Regions from separate parts of the Azohydromonas sp. genome, predicted to be linked through region 2. Evidence: predicted binding sites of a transcription regulator. Region 2 holds the regulator's gene; each other region holds the start of a gene.
The links. Region 2 encodes FNR, which switches genes on or off when oxygen is low (the NO sensors DNR and NnrR bind a similar motif). Its sites were predicted from a motif close to TTGATNNNNATCAA; they were not measured.
Positions count from the first base shown of each region.

Region 1: PKC53_RS11940 (type IV pili methyl-accepting chemotaxis transducer N-terminal domain-containing protein) is a predicted target of FNR. The motif match lies at 4,301-4,314, and genes of this name have one in related genera.
Region 3: PKC53_RS14430 (hemerythrin domain-containing protein) is a predicted target of FNR. The motif match lies at 1,378-1,391, and genes of this name have one in related genera.

Region 1 covers NZ_DAOKZA010000029.1:18,538-24,379, reverse strand. The annotation lists gene pyk (pyruvate kinase) at 1-696, shown strand, start outside; gene PKC53_RS11950 (inorganic phosphate transporter) at 782-2,353, shown strand; gene PKC53_RS11945 (putative nucleotidyltransferase substrate binding domain-containing protein) at 2,393-4,228, opposite strand; gene PKC53_RS11940 (type IV pili methyl-accepting chemotaxis transducer N-terminal domain-containing protein) at 4,348-5,842, shown strand, end outside.
Region 2 covers NZ_DAOKZA010000077.1:784-6,625, forward strand. The annotation lists partial or broken gene PKC53_RS17795 (cbb3-type cytochrome c oxidase subunit I) at 1-59, shown strand, start outside; gene ccoO (cytochrome-c oxidase, cbb3-type subunit II) at 85-705, shown strand; gene PKC53_RS17805 (cbb3-type cytochrome c oxidase subunit 3) at 725-940, shown strand; gene ccoP (cytochrome-c oxidase, cbb3-type subunit III) at 933-1,847, shown strand; gene ccoG (cytochrome c oxidase accessory protein CcoG) at 1,873-3,339, shown strand; gene PKC53_RS17820 (nitrogen fixation protein FixH) at 3,339-3,602, shown strand; gene PKC53_RS17825 (hypothetical protein) at 3,685-3,960, shown strand; gene fnr (fumarate/nitrate reduction transcriptional regulator Fnr) at 3,982-4,716, opposite strand; gene hemN (oxygen-independent coproporphyrinogen III oxidase) at 4,893-5,842, shown strand, end outside.
Region 3 covers NZ_DAOKZA010000042.1:12,432-18,273, forward strand. The annotation lists gene PKC53_RS14420 (hypothetical protein) at 1-294, shown strand, start outside; gene PKC53_RS14425 (acyltransferase) at 395-1,309, shown strand; gene PKC53_RS14430 (hemerythrin domain-containing protein) at 1,466-1,942, shown strand; gene PKC53_RS14435 (GNAT family N-acetyltransferase) at 1,965-2,993, shown strand; gene PKC53_RS14440 (metal-sulfur cluster assembly factor) at 2,990-3,304, shown strand; gene PKC53_RS14445 (hypothetical protein) at 3,414-4,544, shown strand; gene PKC53_RS14450 (sigma 54-interacting transcriptional regulator) at 4,556-5,842, shown strand, end outside.

The DNA of each region.
Region 1 (5,842 bases), on a different contig from region 2:
CGCGGCGACCTCGCGGTCGAGGTCGGCAACGCCGCGGTGCCGGCGCTGCAGAAGCGCATGATCAAGCTCGCGCGCTCGCTGGACAAGGTGGTGATCACCGCGACGCAGATGATGGAGAGCATGATCGTCAACCCGGTGCCCACGCGCGCCGAGGTCAGCGACGTGGCCAACGCGGTGCACGACGGCACCGACGCGGTGATGCTCAGCGCCGAGACGGCCACCGGCAAGTACCCGGTCGAGACGGTCGAGGCGATGGCCTCGATCTGCGAGGCCGCCGAGCGCGCCGAGGACTACAGCCGCGTCGACGCCGACTTCGCCAACCGCCACGTCGGTCGCATCGACCAGAGCATCGCCATGGGCGCGCTGTTCACCGCGCACCACCTGGGCTGCCGCGCGATCCTCGCGCTCACCGAGAGCGGGTCGACCGCGCTGTGGATGAGCCGCTACAAGATCGCGGTGCCGATCTACGGCATGACCACGCAGCTGGTCACGCAGCGGCGCATGGCGCTGTACCGCAACGTGCGCCCGATCCTGATGCCGGTGCACAACGACCGCGACGAGGCGCTTCGCGACGCCGAGGCGCTGCTGGTGGCACGCGGCGCGCTCAAGCCCGGCGACACGTACGCGATCACCTGCGGCGAGCCGATGGGCTACCCCGGCGGCACGAACATGATGAAGGTCTGCCGGGTGCCGTGAACGCGCGGCGCGCCGGGCACGTGGCGCGGCCCCGGGATAATGCGCCCGCGTGCGCGGCCACCGGCGGCCGCCCGCGCCAGCCTCGATGGAATTCCAGAACATCGCCCGCCTCGAGAAGGCGGGCAAGCGCGCGCGCAACGACTCGCTGCGGCTGGGCATCGGCGTGATCTTCGTCGTGCTCGTGATGCTCTACGCGAGCCTGACGCAGGGCGTCAGCGGCCCGCACGGCGCGATGCTGATCGCCGCGGCGGTGATCGGCGGCTACATGGCGATGAACATCGGCGCCAACGACGTGGCCAACAACGTCGGCCCGGCGGTCGGATCGCGCGCGATCTCGATGCTCGGCGCGCTGGTCATCGCCGCGGTGTTCGAGGCGGCTGGCGCGCTGATCGCCGGCGGCGACGTCGTCGCGACGATCCAGAAGGGCATCATCGACGCCGGCGCGATCGAGGGTACCGACCGCTTCATCTGGCTGATGACCGCGGCGCTGCTGGCCGGCGCGATCTGGCTCAACGTCGCCACCGCGATGGGCGCGCCGGTGTCGACCACGCACTCGATCGTCGGCGCGGTGCTCGGCGCCGGGCTGGCCGCCGGCGGCATGCAGGCGGCGAACTGGTCGCAGCTCGGCGAGATCGCCGCCAGCTGGGTCATCTCGCCGGTGCTCGGCGCGCTGGTCGCCGCCGCGCTGCTGTACTGGATCACGCACCGCATCCTGTATCGCGACGACATGGTCGAGGCGGCGCGACGCGTGGTGCCGTGGCTGATCGGGCTGATGGCGCTGGCCTTCACGACCTACCTCGCGCTCAAGGGCCTGAACCGCGTGTGGCACGTCGGCTTCGCGACGGCGCTGGCCGTGGGCGCGGTCGCCGGCGTCGCCGCCACCTGGCTCGCGGCGCGTGCGGTGCGCCGCGCGTCGACGACGCTCGAGAACAGCCGCCAGGGCATCAACCGGCTGTTCACCTGGCCGCTGATCTTCGCCGCCGCGCTGCTGAGCTTCGCGCACGGTGCCAACGACGTGGCCAACGCGGTGGGGCCGCTGGCGGCGGTGGTCGACGCAGTGCGCAGCGGCTCGGTGTCGGGACAGGCGGCGATCCCGCCGTGGGTGATGGTGGTCGGCGCCGTCGGCATCTCGATCGGGCTGCTGCTGTACGGTCCGCGGCTGATCCGCAAGGTCGGCAGCGAGATCACCGAGCTCGACCAGATGCGCGCCTACTGCGTGGCGATGGCCGCCGCGGTGACGGTGATCGTCGCGTCGCAGCTCGGCCTGCCGGTGAGCTCGACGCACATCGCGGTCGGCGGCGTGTTCGGCGTGGGCTTCCTGCGCGAGCTGCTGCACCGCCCGCACGCGCACGCGATCGGTTTCATCCGCATGCACCACGCGGGCCAGGACAAGGAGGTCGTCGACCGCTTCCTCGACGACTTCCTGCGCGCCTCGCTCGAGCGCAAGCGCGAGATGCTCGACGCGCTCAAGCGCCACACCGCGGCCGCCGACCTGAGCAAGTTCGAGCGCAAGCAGCTCAAGCGGGTGTACCGCGAGGACCTGGTCAAGCGCTCGGAGCTGGTGAAGATCGTCGCGGCCTGGCTGGTCACGGTGCCGGTGTCGGCGGCACTGGGTGCGCTGATCTACTTCATGATCTTCGGCATGGTCAACGCCTGACCGGCGCGCGTCGGGCGGCCTCGGGCCCGCGGCGCACGCTCAGAGCCGGTAGCGCTGCGCCAGCGCGTTCTGCACGCGCTGCACCACCGCGAACGCGTCCTTCAGCTGGTCGCGCTCGAAGCTCGACAGCTCGTCGAGGGGAAGGTGGTTGTCGGGGGCGAGCCCGGCGGCGGTCTGGCGCGCCTGGTGCTGCAGGCGCAGGCTGCCGAGGAACTCGAGCGCGTCGCGCAGGTCGCGCGCGTCGCGCTCGCCGATCTCGCCGTCGCGGCCGGCCACCGACAGGCGCTCGTGCGTGCCGACCTGCGGGTGCCCGCCGGCCAGCGCGACGATGCGCGCCAGGTCGACGATCGGCACGATGCCCTGGTGCTTCAGGTCGATGGTGCCGCGGTGCTCGCCCGAGCGCGCCACCGCGATGCCGCCGAACAGGCCGATCGGCGGACGGTGCGTCAGCGCGTTGGCGACCATGTGCGCGAGGAACAGGCCGTTGTGCCGCGTGTGCTGCAGCACGTCGCGGCGCAGCGACTCGAGCAGGTCGTCGCGGCCGTAGACGCAGCGCAGGTCGAAGAACACGCAGGTCAGCACCAGCGCCATCGGCTCGGGCTCGTCGGTCCAGTGGTGGAAGTAGGCGAGCCAGCGCCGGCGCGGCTGCCGCCAGGCGGCGTTGCGCGCCATCATGTCGCCCGGGCAGTGCACGTAGCCGCAGGCGGCGAGCCCGTCGTTGACCTGCTGCGCGAGCGCCTCGAAGTACGCGCCGTGTGCCGCGGCGTCGTAGGCGTCGTCGATCAGCAGCGCGTTGTCCTGGTCGCTCTTGGCGGTCTGCTCGTTGCGCGCCTGCGAGCCGGCGGCCAGCCACGCGTAGTCCACCGGCGGCGGCCCGAGGCGCGCCTCGGCCAGCTGCAGCAGCCGCGTCGTCAGCGCGTCGGTGATCGCGGTCACGAGGCGACCGGCCGCGTAGGCGCTGGCGCGCGCCGCCGCCAGGTGGCGCTGCAGCGCCTGCACCTTGCCGGCGGCGGCGATCAGCCCGTCGAGCGACGACTGCCGGTAGATCTCGCCGGCGAGGAACACCGCCGAGGTGCCGTGCTGCTCGGTGACGTCGGTGGCGGTGACGATGCCGGCGACGCGCTGGCCGTCGAGCACCGGCATGTGGTGGATGTTGTGCCGCGCCATCAGTCGCAGCGCCTCGAACGCCGGCTGCGCGACGTCGATGGTCAGCGGCGCGACGGTCGCGATGTCGACCACCGGGCGCGCCGGGTCGACGTCGGCGGCGAGCGCACGGTTGCGCAGGTCGCGGTCGGTGACCAGGCCGAGCAGGTGGTCGCGCTCGACGAGCAGCACCGACGACACGCGCTCGTCGCGCATCAGCCGCGCGGCCTCGGCGATCGACGCGGTCGGCGCCAGCGTCACCGGTGCGCGCCGCAGCAGCGCGCGCACCGGCGTGGACAGCAGGTTCAGGTGCGTGTCGACCGGCGGCGCGACCGGCGCCCGCGGCGGCGCCAGGTGGAACGCCAGCGCCGGCTCGTCGGCGCACAGTGCGGCGACGACGTCGGCGCCGACGAAGGCCAGCGTGCAGTCCCCGCGCGCCTGCGCCCGCCACGTCGCCGGATCGCCGCGCGGCTCGGCGCCGGCGCCGAACAGCGCGCCGCGTTCGACGACCACGGCGGCGTCGTGGCGCGTGTCGTGCAGTTCGACCCGGCCGTCGAGCACCAGCGCGAGGCGTTCGCCGAGCTGGCCGGCAGCGGCCAGCGTGGCGCCGTCGGCGTGCCGCTCGACGACGAAGCGCTGCGCCAGCCGTGCGCGCGCCGCCGGCGACAGCGCAGCGAAGACGCGGTGCGCGTCGAGCAGCGGCAGCACGCGGGGGTCGGCGGGTCCGGTCATCGCAGGGCGTCGGTCGGCTGCCGGAGTCTCGCCGATCGGCCTGCGGTCGGCCCGGCAGCGGGGGCGTGGTACTTGAGCGAAGTCAAGTCGTGCGCGGCGCAGCGGGCTAGAGTGCGCCGATGACGCGCCAACGCCGCCCGTGGTCGGTCGCCACCAAGCTGCTGGCGATCGGCGGCGTGCTGGGCGCACTGCTCGTGCTCGCGATCGGGCAGACGCTGTGGGTGGCGTGGCATTTCGAGGGCAGCGCGGCGGCGGTCAACGAAGCCGGTCGCATGCGCATGCAGGTCTGGCGGCTGGCGACGATGCTGCAGGCCGGCACGCCCGACGACGCGCAGGCGCTCGGGCGCACTTTCGACGACAGCATCGAGCTGCTGCGCGAGGGCGACGCGCTGCGCCCGCTGTTCGTGCCGTGGAACGCCGACACGCGCGCGCGCTTCGACGAGGTCGTGCGCGGGTGGGACGGGCTGCGCGCGCTGTGGCTCGGCGCGGCGACGCCGCCGCCGTCGCGGGCGGCCGAGCAGGCCGACGCCTTCGTCGCCTCGGTCGACCGCTTCGTGTTGGCCATCGAGCACGAGCTGGCGCGCCTGACGGCGATCCTCAACCTGTCGCAGATGGCGATGATGGCGCTGGCGCTGGGCGGTGCGGTGGTGCTGCTGTACACCGGCTACCTGCTGGTCATCGAGCCGCTCGGCCGGCTGCGCAGCGGCCTGCACAGCGTCGAACGCGGCGACTTCGACACGCGCGTCGAGGTGACCAGCCTCGACGAGTTCGGCCAGCTCGCGCGCGGGTTCAACCGCATGTCGGCGACGCTGCAGTCGCTGTACCGCGGGCTCGAGGACCGCGTGCGCGAGAAGACCGCGCGACTGCAGGAGCAGAGCGAGCGGCTGGCGGCGCTGTACGAGGTCAGCCTGTTCCTCGGCGAGGCGGCGACGCTCGACGAGCTGGCGCGCGGCTTCGCGCAGAAGGTGCGGCGCATCGCCCGGGCCGACGCCGCGGCGATCCGCTGGTCGGACGAGGCCAACCAGCGCTACCTGCTGCTCGCCGGCGACTGCCTGCCCACCGCGATGGCGCACGACGAGCGCTGCGTGCCCAGCGGAACCTGCCACTGCGGCCAGCCGCTGAGCACCGCGGCCAACGCGCGCGTGGTGCCGATCGTGCCCGACGGGGGCGCGACGCTGGGCTGCGCGCGCGAGGGTTTCGAGTCGCTGGTCACGGTGCCGCTGCACCTGCAGCAGCGCGTGCTCGGCGAGGTCGACCTGTTCTACCGCCACCCGGTCACGCTCGGCGACGACGAGCGTGGCGTGCTCGAGGCGCTCGCGCACCACCTGGCCAGCGCGATGGAGAGCCTGCGCGTGGCCGCGCTCGAGCGCGAGAGCGCGGTGGCCGAGGAGCGCGGGCTGCTGGCGCGCGAGCTGCACGACTCGATCGCGCAGTCGCTGTCGTTCCTGAAGATCCAGGTGCAGCTGCTGCGCCAGGCGACGCAGCGCGGCGACGGCGACGCCGTCGCGCGCGCGCTCGACGAACTCGACGCCGGCGTGCGCGAGAGCACCGCCGACGTGCGCGAGCTGCTGGTGCACTTCCGCACGCGCACGCAGGGCGAGCACATCGAGCCGG
Region 2 (5,842 bases):
TGACGATCAAGAGCAGCAAGCCCGTGCAGGCGCCGGTGCCGCTGCCGGCGCACGCCTGATCCGGGCCGACAGGAGAGACATCCCATGGCACAACACGCGACACCCAGCGGTCACGAGAAGATCGAGACCAGCAACTTCCTGATGATCGTGCTGATCCTGATCACCGTCTCGATCGGCGGCATCGTCGAGATCGTCCCGCTGTTCTTCCAGAAGTCGACGACGCAGCCGGTCGAGGGCTTGAAGCCCTACACCGCGCTGCAGCTCGCCGGGCGCGACATCTACATCCGCGAGGGCTGCTACAACTGCCACTCGCAGATGGTGCGGCCGTTCCGCGCCGAGACGCTGCGCTACGGGCACTACTCGCTGGCCGGCGAGTTCGTCTACGACCATCCGTTCCAGTGGGGCAGCAAGCGCACCGGCCCCGACCTGCACCGCGTCGGCGGCCGCTACAGCGACGAGTGGCACCGCGTGCACCTGAACAACCCGCGCGACCTGGTGCCCGAGTCGAACATGCCGGCGTACCCCTGGCTCGAACGCAACGCCGTCGATGCCGCGTCGATGGCCTCGCGCATGACGGCACTGCGGCGCCTGGGCGTGCCCTACGGCGACGACGAGGTCGCCAAGGCCGCCGACGAGCTCAAGGGCAAGACCGAGATGGATGCGGTGATCGCCTACCTGCAGGTGCTCGGCACCGCGGTCAAGTAGCGAGCGCCGGAGCATGACCATGGACGTCAACGACTGGCGCAGCCTCGTGACCACGCTCGGCCTCGTGCTGTTCCTCGCGCTCGTCGCGTGGACCTGGAGCGCGAAGCGCCGCCGTGCGCACGACGACGCCGCGCGACTGCCGTTTCTGGACAGCGGGCTGGCCGACGGCGCGCCCGCCCCGGGTGGGAAGGCCCGGGCCGAAGAATCAACGAATGCTGGAGGACGCCGTGAGTGATTTCGTCAACAGCGGCTGGTCGATCTTCGTCGCGGTGGTGACGGTGGTCAGCCTGCTCGCTTGCCTGGGCTTGCTGATCATCGCGGCCAGGCGGCGCGTGATGGCCAACGACAACACCACCGGTCACGTCTGGGACGAGGACCTGCGCGAGATGAACAACCCGCTGCCGCGCTGGTGGATGGGGCTGTTCGTGATCACCGTGGTCTTCAGCGGCGTGTACCTCGCCGTCTACCCGGGGCTGGGCAGCTTCCAGGGCTCGGCGAGCTGGACCTCGGTCGACCAGTACCAGAAGGAGCGCGAGCGCCTCGAGGCGTCGATGGCGCCGGTGTACGCGAAGTACGCCGCGCTCGACGCCGCCGCGCTGGCCAAGGACACCCAGGCGATGGAGATCGGTCAGCGGCTGTTCCTGAACAACTGCGCGCAGTGCCATGGCTCCGACGGCCGCGGCAGCCTCGGTTTCCCGAACCTGACCGACGGCGAGTGGATGTACGGCGGCGCCCACGAGCAGATCAAGGAGTCGATCGCCAACGGCCGCAACGGCGTGATGCCGCCGATGGCCGAGGCGGTGGGTTCGGGCGAGGACGTGCGCAACGTTGCGCACTACGTGCTCAGCCTGTCGGGCACCGCGCACAACTCGGTGTACGCGCAGCTGGGCCGGGCGAAGTTCGCGGCCTGCGCGGCCTGCCACGGCGCCGACGGCAAGGGCAACACCGCGATGGGTGCACCCGACCTGACGAACAACGTGTGGCTGCACGGCTGGGGCGAGGCGGCGATCGTGCGCGCGATCACCAACGGCATCAACAACATGATGCCGGCGCAGGGCCGGCTGCTGACCGCCGAGCAGATCCACGTGCTCGGCGCCTACGTCTGGAGCCTGTCGCAGCCGACGCAGGTGGCCCGGCAGTGACGGTGGCCGCGCCGGCGAGTCCGCGATGAGCAGTTCCGGGCCCGTGCCGGCCGCGGCGCCGAACGCCGCACCTTCGCCCGGCGGCGACAGCGCCGCCGAGCTGGTGTCGCTGTACCAGAAGCAGCGCAAGATCTACGCGCGGGCGGTCAGCGGCTGGTTCGCCGGCTGGCGCTGGGCGCTGGTGTGGCTGACGCAGCTGGTGTTCTACGGGCTGCCCTGGCTCGACTGGAACGCGCGCCAGGCGGTGCTGTTCGACCTCGCGTCGCGGCGCTTCTACATCTTCGGGCTGGTGCTGTACCCGCAGGACTTCATCTACCTGACGGCGCTGCTGATCATCTCGGCGTACGGCCTGTTCCTGTTCACCGCGGTGGCCGGGCGCCTGTGGTGCGGCTTCGCGTGCCCGCAGACCGTCTACACCGAGATCTTCATGTGGGTCGAGCGGCGTTTCGAGGGCGACCGCATGCAGCGCATGAAGCGCGACGCCGGCCCCTGGAGCCTCGACCGCACCTGGCGCGCGGTGGCCAAGCAGGTGGCGTGGGTGGCGATCGGGCTGTGGACCGGCATCACCTTCGTCGGCTACTTCACGCCGATCCGCGAACTGGTGCCGGCCGTCGCCGGTTTCGGGCTCGGGCCGTGGGAGACCTTCTGGGTGCTGTTCTACGGCTTCGCGACCTACGGCAACGCCGGCTACATGCGCGAGCAGGTGTGCAAGTACATGTGTCCGTACGCGCGCTTCCAGAGCGCGATGTTCGACAAGGACACGATGATCATCAGCTACGACGCCGAGCGTGGCGAGCCGCGCGGCACGCGCGGGCGCAAGACCGACCTGAAGGCGGCCAACCTGGGGCACTGCATCGACTGCGGGCTGTGCGTGCAGGTGTGTCCGACCGGCATCGACATCCGCAAGGGCCTGCAGTACGAGTGCATCGGCTGCGCCGCCTGCGTCGACGTGTGCGACGGCGTGATGGACAAGATGCAGTACCCGCGCGGGCTGATCCGCTACGCGACGCAGAACGGCATGACCCACCACTGGAGCCGTGCGCAGATGCTGGCGCGCGTGCTGCGCCCGCGCGTGCTGGTCTACACCGCGGTGCTGGTGCTGGTCGCCGGCGCGTTGCTGACGAGCGTCGCGCTGCGCAGTCCGTTTCGGGTCGACGTCGTGCGCGACCGCGCCTCGCTGGCGCGGCTGGTCGACGCCGGCCACATCGAGAACGTCTACCGGCTTCAGGTGATGAACGCCACCGAGCGCGAGCAGCGCTACACCGTCGGCGTGCGCGGCATGGACGGTGCGCAGGTCGACGCCGGCGGCGAGGTGCGGGTGGGGCCGGCGCAGGCGCGCTGGGTGCCCACCGCGGTGCGCATCCCGCCGCAGGCCGCGCAGGCGCTGGGCAGCGGCGCGCACCCGGTCGAGTTCGTCATCGAACGCGTCGCCGACGGCGACCAGGCGGCGGCACGGGTGGTGGAGAAGTCCACCTTCGTTGTGCCGCGCTGATGGCCACCATCCACGAGGAGAACCGCATGCGCCACAAGGATGCCGCCCCGAAGCCGACGCCCTGGTGGCGGGTGGGCATGGTCTGGCTGGTGATCGGCGGCCCGCTGACCGTCGTCGTCGCCGGCATCGTCACCGCGGTGATCGCGGTGCGCGGCGCCGACCCGGTGCTCGACACGTCGGCGCGGCGTGCATCGATGGCGCCGACCGCGACGTCGCCGGCGGTGCAGGCGCGCAACCACGCGGCCACGCCGCCGTCGCGATGAGCGCCGCCACCCGGCCGCCCGAAGGCGGCGCCCGTGCTGCATCGGGGACGACGTGGCCGCGCAGCGACAGGAGGGCCGTCGCGTGAGCACCGCGAGCATCGGCCGGCGCCTGCAGACCGTGCTGTGGCCGGCGTTCCTGATGGCCGGCGTGCTCGAGATGCTGGTGTTCGCCGTCGTCGACCCCGGCAGCCTGCACGGCTTCGGCGGCGCTTCGCTCGACTGGCCGCCGCTGGCGGTCTACAGCGTGGCGTTCCTGGTGTTCTGGGCGGTCATCGCCGCAGCCGGCTTCATCAGCCAACTGCTCGCCTGCTCGGCGCGCGACATCAACGAGGGGCGGATGTCGCCCGACGGCCCCTGATCGCGCCCGGCGGGCACGCGCTCAGCAGGTGGCGCCGTTGACCAGCTGCTGTAGCCCGGCCTGGTCGATGATCGTGATCTGCCGCTGCTTGACCTCGAGCAGGCCGTCGTCCTGGAACTTCGAGAAGGTGCGGCTCACGGTCTCGAGCTTCAGCCCCAGGTAGCTGCCGATCTCCTCGCGCGTCATGCGCAGGATCAGCGACGTGCCCGAGAAGCCTCGGGCCTGCAGCCGCTGCGTCAGGTTCAGCAGGAACGCGGCCAGGCGTTCCTCGGCGCGCATGCTGCCCAGCAGCAGCATCACGCCGTGGTCGCGCACGATCTCGCGGCTCATGATGCGGTGGAACTGGTGCTGCAGGTTGTTGAACTCGCGCGACAGCCGCTCCAGCTCCTCGAACGGGATCACGCACACCTGCGAGTCCTCGAGCGCGACCGCGTCGACCGTGTGGCGGTCGGTGCCGATGCCGTCGAGCCCGAGCAGCTCGCCGGCCATCTGGAACCCGGTGACCTGGTCGCGTCCGTCCTCGGCGGTGACGCAGGTCTTGAAGAAACCGGTGCGCACCGCGTACAGCGACTGGAACGCGTCGCCGCTGCGGAACAGCTGGTCGCCGCGGGCGACGCTGCGCCGCGTGGCCACCAGCGTGTCGAGGTGCTCGAGGTCGTGACTGTTCAGTCCGACCGGCAGGCACAGCTCGCGCAGGCTGCAACTGGAGCAGGCGACCTTGAACGAATCGGGGCGGATCGGGGGCTGGGTGGTCATGGGGCGAGGCGGCGGTGCGTGAAGCCGAGGCGAACGGGTCGGTGTCGACAGGGGACCGGTGGGCTCGATGGACCGCATGATATGCCTCAAACCAGCCGGGATTCTTGGTTGTCGGCGCGCACCCCCACTTGATGCATGTCAACCCCTCGGTCCACCGCTTTGGCACAGTCGGCGGCATGCAAGATCTGGTCGAACAGGACGCGCCGGTCGAGCCGGTGCTGTCCGAGGCGCTGCTGGCCCGGCTCGACAAGCCGGGGCCGCGCTACACCTCGTACCCCACCGCCGACCGCTTCGTCGAGGCCTTCGGGCCGGCCGAGTATGCGCAGGCGCTGGCGCAGCGCGCGCAGGGCGCCACCGTCGGCGGTACGCCGCCGCTGTCGGTGTACGTGCACATCCCGTTCTGCGAGTCGGTGTGTTACTACTGCGCCTGCAACAAGGTCATCACGCGTCACCACGAGCGCGCCGAGCAGTACCTGGACGCGCTCGACGTCGAGATCGGGCTGCACGTGCAGGCGCTGGGCACGGGCCAGTCGGTGTCGCAGCTGCACTTCGGCGGCGGCTCGCCGACCTTCCTCAGCGACGCCGAGATCGACCAGCTGATGGGCTCGCTGCGGCGCGCCTTCCGCATCGCGCCGGGCGCCGAGGTGTCGATCGAGGTCGATCCGCGCACCGTCACCGCCGAGCGCCTGGCGCAGCTCGCGCGCGCCGGCTTCAACCGCATCAGCTTCGGCGTGCAGGACTTCGACCCCGACGTGCAGAAGGCGGTGCACCGCGTGCAGTCGTTCGAGATGGTGCGCGACCTGATGGCAAGCGCGCGTGCGCTGGGCTTCGAGTCGACCAACGTCGACCTGATCTACGGTCTGCCGCGGCAGACGCCGGCCTCGCTGGCGCGCACCATCGCCCAGGTCGGCGAGCTGCGCCCGGACCGCATCGCGCTGTACGCGTACGCGCACCTGCCGCAGCGGTTCAAGCCGCAGCGCCGCATCGACCCGGCGCAGCTGCCGCCGCCGGCCGACCGCGTGACGATGCTCGGCAACGCGATCCGCGGCTTCCTCGGCATGGGCTACGCGTACATCGGCATGGACCACTTCGCGCTGCCCGGCGACTCGCTGGCGGTGGCCAAGCG
Region 3 (5,842 bases), on a different contig from region 2:
CAGCGCATCCTGCCGTTCCTCGCGTCGATGCACGCGGCGCGCGGCCAGCCGCGCCCGCCGACGCCGTCGGCGCTGACGCGCGAGCGCCCGCTGGCGTGGCACTTCGCGGCGCACCTGGTGGCGCTGGCGCTGCTCGCCGCCGCGGTGCTCGCCGACTCGGCCTGGCTGGCCGGCGCGGCGGCGCTCGCCGGCGGCGTCGGCGCCGTGGCGTTCGGCCTGTTCTACCTCGGCGTGTGGCAGCGGCTGCGCCACAGCCTGGCCACCCCGCCGCCCGCGACGGCCGCGCGCGGCTGATCTGGCGCAGGAACGCCGCACGCCGCAGCACGGACAATCCACGTTTCCATCCCCGGCGCCGCGCGCGCGCACCCGCCGCCGCGCCGCCATGCCCCGCCCGATGCTCTCGTTCCTGCCACCCTTCCTGCGCGGCGCGATCGCGTTCGCGCTGCTGGTGCTCAACACGCTGTTCTGGTGCGCGCCGCTGTTCGCGCTGTCGCTGGTCAAGCTGGCGCTGCCGTTCGACGCGGTGCGCCTGCGCGTGGACCCGCTGCTCAACGCGATCGCGACCCACTGGATCGCGTGCAACAGCGGCTGGATGCGGCTGACGCAGCGCACGCACTGGGACGTCGAGGGCGTCGACGCGCTGCGCTACGCCGACTGGTACCTGGTCAACGCCAACCACCAGACCTGGGTCGACATCTTCGTGCTGCAGCACGTGCTCAACCGCCGCATCCCGCTGCTGAAGTTCTTCCTCAAGCAGCAGCTGATCTACGTGCCGGTGATCGGGCTGGCCTGGTGGGCACTCGACTTCCCGTTCATGAGGCGGCACTCGAAGGCGGCACTGCGCGCGCGCCCCGAGCTGCGCGAGCAGGACCGCGAGACCACCCGTCGCGCCTGCGCGAAGTTCGCGCTGGTGCCCACCAGCGTGATGAACTTCGCCGAGGGCACGCGCTTCACCGCCGCCAAGCACCGCGCGCAGCACTCGCCGTACCGCCACCTGCTCAAGCCGAAGGCCGGCGCGCTGGCGCTGGCGCTGAACGCGATGGGCGAGCGATTCCACTCGCTGATCGACGCGACCATCGTCTACCCCGACGGCGCGCCGACCTTCTGGCAGTTCCTCGGCGGCCGCGTGCCGCGCATCGTCGTGCGCGTGCGCCAGCTGCCGATCCCGCCCGAGTTCTGCGCCGGCGACTACACCGCCGACGCGGCGTTCCGCGCGACCTTCCACCGCTGGCTCGAGCAGCTGTGGCTCGACAAGGACGCGCAGATCGGCGCGCTGCTCGGCGCGCCCGGGGCGGCAGCGCATGCCTGAGCGGGCCGGCCCAGCCCGTGCCCGCGCCGGCGGCCGGGTCGCGGCGCGCGCGTCCGATCGCCCGGCGGTTGACCTGCGGCAAGCCCACGACGGTGGCAGGCCCTTATTCTGGTATCGCAGTACCGAATTTGGTCCACCCTTGCACGACACACCGCCATGAGCTATTCGCGACAAGTCTCCCGCACGCTCGACGACGAGCACCGCGCCAGCCTCGAACTGCTCGGCCGCGTCGAGCGCGCGCTCGCGCGCGGCGACGACGCCGAGTGGCTGTCGCTGGCCGCACCGCTGGTGCGCCAGCTCGAGCACGAAATCGGCCGCCACTTCGACTTCGAGGAGCAGCAGCTGTTCCCGCGCATGGCCGACGCCGGCGACGGCGACCTCGCCGAACTGCTCGCCGAGGAGCACGCGAGCATCCGCGCGGTGGCCGAGGATCTGCTGCCGCTGGCGCGCGCGGCCGCCGCCGGCACGCCCGACGCCGCGTCGGCGGCGACGCTCAAGCGGCTGGCGCTGGAGATGGTCGAACGCCAGGTCGCGCACATCCAGAAGGAGACGATGGCGCTGCTGCCGCTGCTCGACGACCTGCTCGACGACGACGCCGACCGCGAACTCGCGTTCGCCTACGCTTGCGACTGAACCCGCCCCTGGGAGACCGACGATGAACACCCATGCCGCCACCGACGCCGCCGTGACCGTGCGTGCGCTCGCCGCCGACGACCTCGACGCCGTCGTCGCGATCGACGCCGCCATCGAGGGCCGCACCCGACGCGACTACATCGAGCGCCGGCTCGCCGCCGCGCGCCGCGAACCCGCCGCGCACGCGCAGTTCGCCGCCGTGGTCGGCCAGAGCCTGGCCGGCTTCATCCTCGCGCGCGTGCTGGCCGGCGAATTCGGCCGCCGCCGCCCGGCGCTGCGCCTCGAGCTGGTCGGCGTGCGCAACGACCTGCGCCACGCCGGCATCGGCCGGCGGCTGTTCGACGCGCTCGACACCTGGGCGCAGCGCCACGGCATGGCCGAGATGCGCACCGCCGCCGAGTGGCGCCACACCGACATGCTCGAGTGGTTCGACAGCCTGGGCTTCGACCTGGCGCCCGACCAGATCGTCGACACCGCGGTCGAGCCGGGCAGCTGGCGCCCCGAGCGCGACGGTCCGGTCGCGCTCGAGGCGGGCGAGGGCCCGGGCCACGAGATCGACTACGGCCGCGGCGAAGCCAACGACCACGAGCGCGTCGAGCGCGACGGCGCCGACGTGCGCTCGATGGTGCCCGAGGACCTCGACGCGATCGCGCGCATCGACCGCGACATCACCGGCCGCGACCGGCACGACTACATCGCCGCGCGGCTGGGCGAGGCGATGGACGACGCCGGCGTGCGCGTGTCGCTGACCGCGCGCCGCGACGGCGCGATCGTCGGCTACCTGATGGCGCGCGCCGACCTGGGCGACTTCGGCCGCACCGAGCCGGTGGCGGTGATCGACACGCTGGGCGTCGACCCCGAGTACGCGCGCCGCGGCGTCGGCCGCGCGCTGCTCGCGCAGCTGTTCGCCAACCTCGGCGCGCTGCGCGTCGAGCGCGTCGAGACCATCGTGCCGCAGCGCGACCTCGCGCTGCTGGGTTTCCTGCACGCCGCGGGGTTCGCGCCGTCGCAGCGCCTGTCGTTCGTGCGCGCGCGGGAGGCCGGCGCGTGAACCTGCCCGACGAAGACGCGGTGCGCGAGGCGCTGCGCCAGGTGATGGACCCCGAGGCGGGGATGAACATCGTCGACCTCGGACTGATCTACGGCGTCGAGGTCGACGACGGCGGCGTGCGCGTCGAGATGACGATGACCAGCGCCGCGTGCCCGATGGCCGACATGATCGTCGACGAGGTGCACGCGGCGCTGGGCTCGGTGGTGCCGTCGGGCGTGCCGGTCGACGTCGAGCTGGTGTGGGACCCGCCGTGGACGCCCGAGCGCATGAGCGGGTTCGCGCGGGAGCACTTCGGGTGGGGCAAGTTCTGACCCCCCGCCGAAGCGGCTGCGGCGCGGCGCCCGCCGCAAGGGTCGCGCCGCGGCCCGTGGGCGCGGCACGTGGCGTGGCGGCACGGACGACACCTTGCAGCGCAGCGCAGTGACCCCCGAAGCCGGTCGCGCCGGCGAGCGCACGGCGCGCGAGCGGCGACCGGCGTGGTGGCGCGTGCCGCTGCTGGCGTTCGGCTTCGTCGCGCTGTTCGCCGGCGTCGGCGCCGGGCTCGCGCGGCTGGGGTGGACCATGCCCGACGTCGCCACCGGCGCGGCGGCGCTGCACGGGCCGCTGATGGTGTGCGGCTTCTTCGGCGTGGTCATCGCGCTCGAGCGCGCGGTGGCCATCGGCCGCGCCTGGGCCTACGCCGGGCCGCTGCTCGCCGGGCTCGGCACCGCAGCGGTGATGCACGGCGCCGCGCCGGCCGCGCCCTGGCTGTACCTGGCCGGCAGCGTCGTGCTGCTGGCCGCCTCGCTCGACGTGCTGCGCCGCCAGCGCGAGCTGTTCATGCTCGTCATCGCGGTGGCCGCCGGCTGCTGGAGCGTGGGCACCGCGCTGTGGGCCGCCGGCGCCGCGGTGCACCAGGTGGTCGGCTGGTGGCTCGGCTTCCTGGTGCTGACGATCGCCGGCGAGCGCCTCGAGCTGTCGCGTTTCATGCCGCCGTCGCGCGGCGCCGAGCGGCTGTTCGCGGCGCTGGTGGCCGCGGCGCTCGCCGCGCTGGTGCTGTGGCCGCAGCCGTGGGCGCCGCGGTTGTTCGGCGTCGTGCTGGTCGCGCTGGCGGCCTGGCTGCTGCGCCACGACATCGCGCGGCGCACGGTGCGCCAGCGCGGGCTCACCCGTTTCATCGCGGTGTGCCTGCTGTCGGGCTACTTCTGGCTCGCCACCGGTGGCGCGGTGATCGCCGCCGCCGGTGTCGAGCCCGGCGGCGCCGCCTACGACGCGGCGCTGCACGCGCTGCTGCTGGGCTTCGTGTTCGCGATGGTGTTCGGCCACGCCCCCATCATCTTCCCCGCGGTGCTGCGCGTCGCGGTGCCGTACCACCCGCGCTTCTACGTGCCGCTGGTGCTGCTGCATGCGTCGCTGGCGCTGCGCCTGCTCGGCGACGCGTCCGGGCAGTTCGAGTGGCAGCGCTGGGGCGCGCTGCTGTCGGCGCTGGCGCTGCTGGGCTTCATCGCCAGCACCGCGGCGGCGGTGGTGCAGGGCCGGCGCTCGCCGGCGCGACGGGGCACGGCGCGCTGAGGCCCGAGGCGATGGGGGCGATGGACCGCGCCACCCTCCTGATCGTCGACGACGACCCGGCGCTGCGGCGCACGCTGCAGCTGCGGCTGCGCGAGGAGGGCTTTCGCGTGCTCGAGGCCGACAGCGCCGAGCGCGCGCTGGCGCTGCTCGCGGTCGAGCTGCCCGACCTGCTGATCACCGACGTGCGCATGGGCGGCATGGACGGGCTCGCGTTGTTCGACGAGGTGCGGCGCAGCCACCCGCTGCTGCCGGTGGTCATCGTCACCGCGCACGGCTCGATCCCCGACGCGGTCGAGGTCACGCGCAAGGGCGTGTTCGCCTACCTGACCAAGCCGGTCGAGGCCGCCGAGCTGCTCGCGCAGGTGCGGCGTGCGCTGGCGGTGGCGCCACCGGCGGCGCAGCGCGCCGGGCCGGCGCGCGGGCAGATCGTCACGCGCAGCGCCGCGATGCGCGCGCTGCTCGACGAGGCCGAGCAGGTCGCCGCCACCGACGCCGCCGTGCTGATCCACGGCGAGACCGGCACCGGCAAGGAGCTGCTCGCGCAGGCGATCCACGACGCCAGCGCGCGCCGCGACGGGCCGTTCGTCGCCGTCAACTGCGGCGCGATCCCCGAGGCGCTGCTCGAGAGCGAGCTGTTCGGCCACGTGCGCGGCGCCTTCACCGGCGCGCAGCGCGACCACCCGGGGCTGATCCGGTCGGCGGCCGGCGGCACGCTGTTCCTCGACGAGGTCGGCGACATGCCGCTGGCGTTGCAGGTCAAGCTGCTGCGCGTGCTGCAGGAGCGCCAGGTGCGCCCGGTGGGGGGCACGCGCGCGCTGCCGGTGGACGTGCGCATCGTCGCCGCGACGCACCGCGACCTCGACGCGGCACGCCGCGACGGCAGCTTCCGCGACGACCTGTACTGGCGTCTCGCGGTGGTCGTGTTCACGCTGCCGCCGCTGCGCGAGCGGCGCGAGGACATCCCGGCGCTGGCCCAGCACTTCCTCGCTGCGCTGGCGGGCAAGTACCGCAAGCCGCTGCGCGGCTTCGCCCCCGACGCGATGGCGCTGCTGGCGCGCGCGCCGTGGCCGGGCAACGTGCGCCAGCTGTTCAACGCGGTCGAGAAGTGCGTCGCGCTGGCCGGCGACGCCGACAGCGTCGGCGCGGCGCTGGTCGAGCGCGCCGTCGAGCGCAGCGGCGACGACGGCGTCGAGCCGTTCGACGAGGCGCGCCGGCGCTTCGAGCGCGACTACCTCGTGCAGCTGCTCCGGCTGACCGGCGGCAACGCCGCGCTGGCGGCGCGGCTGGCGCAGCGCAAC